Regions from separate parts of the Clavibacter tessellarius genome, predicted to be linked through region 1. Evidence: predicted binding sites of a transcription regulator. Region 1 holds the regulator's gene; the other holds the start of a gene.
The links. The regulator HrcA, encoded in region 1, represses chaperone genes, less so after heat shock. The targets are predictions, from matches to a motif close to TTNGCACTCGNNNNNNNCGAGTGCNAA.
Positions count from the first base shown of each region.

Region 2: a site for HrcA is predicted at 1,015-1,041, ahead of FGG90_RS06685 (Hsp20/alpha crystallin family protein). Genes of this name have one in related genera too.

Region 1 is NZ_CP040788.1:842,606-844,991, reverse strand. It holds gene dnaJ (molecular chaperone DnaJ) at 1-489, opposite strand, end outside; gene hrcA (heat-inducible transcriptional repressor HrcA) at 550-1,572, opposite strand; gene FGG90_RS03855 (DUF4870 domain-containing protein) at 1,756-2,151, shown strand; gene FGG90_RS03850 (VOC family protein) at 2,162-2,386, shown strand, end outside.
Region 2 is NZ_CP040788.1:1,457,889-1,460,274, forward strand. It holds gene FGG90_RS06675 (SDR family oxidoreductase) at 1-486, opposite strand, end outside; gene FGG90_RS06680 (hypothetical protein) at 626-973, shown strand; gene FGG90_RS06685 (Hsp20/alpha crystallin family protein) at 1,102-1,560, shown strand; gene FGG90_RS06690 (GNAT family N-acetyltransferase) at 1,665-2,386, opposite strand, start outside.

The sequences.
Region 1 (2,386 bases):
GCTGCCGGAGCCACGGCAGATGTCGCACGTGACGGCGCTCGTGCCGGGCTGCGCGCAGGATCCGTGGCAGGTCTCGCACACGACGGCCGTGTCGATCTCGAGGTCGCGGTGCACGCCGAAGATGACCTCCTCGAGCTCGACCTCCACGCGGAGCAGCGCGTCCTGGCCGCGCTCCTGGCGCGAGCGGGGACCGCGTCCGCCACCGCCCTGCTGGCCGCCGAAGAACGTCTCGAAGATGTCGCCGAAGCCGCCGAAGCCCTGGCCGCCGCCCCCGCCGAACCCGGCCTGCGGGCCGAGGTCGTACTGCTGCCGCTGCTGCGGGTCGGAGAGCACGTCGTACGCGTGCGTCACGAGCTTGAACCGTTCGGCCGCGTCGGGGGCGTCGTTGACGTCCGGGTGCAGCTGGCGCGCCTGCTTGCGGTACGCCTTCTTGATCTCCTCGGGCGTCGCCTCGCGGCTCACGCCCAGTACTTCGTAGTGGTCAGCCACGTCGGGCCCTTCGGTGGTGATGGTCGTGGGGAACAGGGGCGGTGCGCCGGCGTGCGGGCGTCACCGCTCCTCGAGCAGGCGCGAGAGGTAGCGCGCGACCGCGCGCACCGACGCCATGTTGGTGGAGTAGTCCATGCGGGTCGGGCCGAGCACGCCCAGGCGCGCGAGCACGCCTCCCGACGAGCTGTAGCCGCTGGTGAGCACGCTCGTCTCGCCGAGCCCGAACGGGGCGTTCTCCCGGCCGATGCTCACGGAGACGCCGTGCTGGTCGGCCTCCATCTCGCCGAGCAGGCGCAGGAGCACCACCTGCTCCTCGATGGCCTCGAGGACGGGCGAGATGCTGCCGGGGAAGTCGCGCTCCGTGCGGGCGAGGTTCGCGGATCCGGCGAGCAGCAGCCGCTCCTGGCGGTTCGCGAGCACCTGCTCCACGAGCGTGCCCGCGAGCGCGGAGGCGGCGGCCCGCTGGGCGGGCTCGACCTCGTCGGCCAGGGTCTCGAGGCGCGCGGCCGCCTCGGCGAGGCCGAGGCCGCCGACGGCCGCGTTCACCCGCGTGCGCATGGCCGCGAGGAACTCCTGGTCGGGATCGCCCTGGAGCTCGACGACGCGCTGCTCGACGCGGCCCGTGTCGGTGATGAGCACGGTGAGCACGCGCGTGGCCGACAGCGCGACCAGCTCGACGTGCTTCACGTGGCTCGTCGCGAGCGACGGGTACTGCACGAGCGCGACCTGGTTGGTGAGCTGCGCGAGGAGCCGGACGGTGCGCGCGAGGACGTCGTCGAGGTCGACGGACTGCCCGAGGAACACGTGGATGGCCTGGCGCTGCGCGGGCGTGAGCGGACGCACGTCCGCGAGCTGGTCGACGAAGAGCCGGTAGCCCTTGTCCGTCGGCACGCGCCCCGAGGAGGTGTGCGGCGCCGCGATCAGCTCCTCCTCCTCGAGCAGGGCCATGTCGTTGCGGATGGTGGCGGCCGAGACCCCGAAGGCGTGGCGCTCCACGATGGACTTGGAGCCCACGGGCTCACGGGAGGACACGTAGTCCTGCACGATCACCCGGAGGACGTCGAGTCCGCGTTCCGAGACCATGGCGGCTCCCTCCTGGCACTCGTCGGTTCTGACTGCCAATCGTACCGCGTGGATCCGACCGTCCGGCATTGCCGGTCGCGCGTCGGCGGAGGTAGCGTGGAGGCGCCGGGCGAGGCCGGGCACCACCCACGATCCCGCGCGATCCCCCGGCCTCCCGCCGTGCCGCGCACCGAGAGGCCCGCGATGTCCGCACCCGATCCCCACCCCTACGGAGCCCCCGCCCCCCTGACCCCGGCAGAGGACCGGCTGTGGGCGTCGCTCACGCACTTCCTCGCGATCCTCATCGTGCCGTCGTTCATCGTGTGGCTCGTGTTCCGCGAGCGGGGCCGCTTCACGGACCAGGAGGGCAAGGAGGCGACGAACTGGACGATCAACGTCGCCGGCGCGCTCGTCATCCTCAACGTCCTGCAGGCCGTGTTCGTGGTCATCCCGTTCCTCGGGATCCTCATCTCCGTCCTGCTCGGCCTCGTGATCTTCGCGGTCGTCGTGGTCAACATCGTGTTCGCGATCATCGGCGGCGCCCGCGTCCAGGGCGGCCGACCGTACCGCTACCCGCTCAACATCCGGTGGATCAAGTAGGCGTCACCCGGTGAGCGCCCGGATCCGGCACGTCGCCGTCGACTGCCTCGACCCGCACGGGCTCGCGATCTTCTGGGCGGGCGTCACGGGCTTCGCCGAGGACCCCGACGAGCCCAACCGGCCCGGCGAGGACGCCGCGTGGCTCGGCGACCCCGTGTCCGGCCTCGGGATCATCCTGCAGCGCACGGACGCCCCGAAGACGTCGAAGAACCGCGTCCACCTCGACCTGGCGCCC
Region 2 (2,386 bases), 620 kb from region 1:
CTCCTCCTCGCGGAGGGCGTCGCCGAGCGCGCGGAGGGCGAACTTGGATCCCGCGTAGACGCCGCCCGTGGGGTTCGCCGTGAAGCCGGATCCGGAGTTGACGAGCACGACCTGCCCCTTCGCCGCACGGAGCGCGGGCAGGAGCGCGCGCGTCACCTCGGCGACGGCGAAGACGTTGACCTCGAAGACGCGGCGCCACTCGTCCACCGGCGTCTCCGCGACGGCGTCCCCGCCGATCACGCCGGCGGAGTGCACGAGCACGTCGAGGCAGTCGAGGCCGGGCACGAGGTCGGCGAGGCCACCCGCGGCGAGGTCGGCGGCCCAGCCGACGGCGTCCGGCAGGGAGGCGGCGAGCGCGTCGACGGCGTCACGGTCGCGGCCGTGCACGATCACGCGGTGCGTGCGGCCGAGGTCCTCGGCGACGGCGCGGCCGATGCCGCGGGTGGCTCCCGTGACGAGGGCGACGGGGCGGGCGTGGTCGGTCATGGATCCTCCTGGGTCGCGGTCCCCCAGGCTACCGACGGCGTCCGGCCATCCCGTCGGGAGCGCTCCGGAGCATGACGTAGCGTGAAGGGACCGGCGGCCGCGAGGCGCGTCGTCCGCAGCCGCCCGAGAGGATCCGCCCGTGCACGCCCGCTTCCCCGCCAGCCTCGAGGTGCTGCGCCAGGAGGCCCGCGACGAGCTGGACGCCGTGATCGAGCACTGCTGCCGGAACGGCGACGACCCGTGGGAGGTCATCCCGCAGCTGCCGACGGTGGACGAGCACGTCGTCGCGACCCTCCGCCAGGACGCGCTCGAGGCCGAGGGGATGGCCGAGGAGCTCGCCCGCGTGCGGCATCCGTCGACCGAGCCCAGCGTCGTGGCGCGCTTCGAGTACCGGCTCCTGCGCGGCATCGCGCTGGAGCACCCCGACCTCTCGCGCGCGGTCTGGACCCTCATCGGCCGCATGGAGCGCGACCTCCGCCGACGCTGACGAAGAGGTGGTGAGAGCCACATTCGCCGTCAGCGAACGCCTTGGCACTCCCCTAGGCCGAGTGCTAATCTGATCGCAGTTGAGCCGAGAGGGCTCAACCCACAGATCATCGATCAGAGGAGTCGAGCATGAACATGGCCTTCGATCCGTTCCGCGAGCTGGACCGCGCGATGGGCGCGCTGGCCGAGACCCGCCAGGCGAACCGGCCGATGCCCATCGACCTGCACCGCGAGGGCGACACCTACGTGCTGGCCGCCGACCTCCCGGGCATCGACCCGGGTTCCGTCGACATCGACGTGGACGGCCAGCTGCTGACCATCCGCGCCGAGCGCACGCTCGCCGGCGACCAGAACGTGCGGTGGCTGACGCGCGAGCGCGTGGCCGGCACGTTCCTCCGCCAGCTGACGCTCGGCCAGGGCATCGACACGGAGCGCATCTCGGCGCACTACGCGAACGGCGTGCTGAGCGTCACCATCCCCGTGAGCGAGCGCGCGAAGCCGCGCAAGATCGCGGTCACGTCCGACGAGCCGCAGGGCCAGGAGGGCCGCACGCTGACGGTGGAGCAGGGCGCGCACGCCGCGAGCTGATCCGCCCGGGCGCCGCATCGGCGCCGACACGACGAGGAGCCGTCGTCCGCATCCGCGGGCGGCGGCTCCTCGTGCGTCCGCGCGCGCGCGGCCGGCCCGTCGCGTCAGCCGATGCGCGGCCGCAGCCCCCGATGGATCGCGAGCGGGTTCCGCAGCGAGCCGTGGATCTGCATGACCGGCGCCTGCAGGTCGACCATCCGCCGGTTGTCGCGCAGCTGCAGCCGGTTGAGGCAGGAGCGGTCGAAGGACGGCGTGAACAGGTCGAACCGGGCGACGCGGTCCGCGAGCTCCGGGTGCGCGCGCTCGTGGTCGGCGAGGGCCTCCGCCGCCACGCGCCACAGCCCGTCGGGGCCGAGGTCGTCGCGGTCCTCGACGAGCGCGGCGGCGAAGCGGAGGAAGCCGTCCATCACGTCGGTGAAGACCGTGAGGGTGCGCTCCTCCTCGGGGATGTCGAGGCGGATCCGGCGCACGTCCTCCGGCAGCTCGCGCTCCATGTCGAAGAGGGCGACCTCCTCGGCGATGTCCTTCATCAGCACGCGCACGACGACGTGGTCGCGCAGCACGAGGATCACGTTCTCGCCGTGCGGCATGAAGGCGAGGTCGTGCGCGAGGAGCGCGTGCGCGAGCGGCACGAGGTAGGCGTCGAGCCAGCGACGGATCCACGCGGGAGCGCCGATCCCCGACGCGTCGATGAGCGCGCCCAGCACGGTGTCGCCGTGGGCGTCGACGTGCAGGAGGCTCGTCATGCTCATCAGCCGCTCCCCCTCGGCGAGGCCCGGCACGGGCGACTCCCGCCAGAGCGCCGACAGCATCTTCCCGTGGGAGT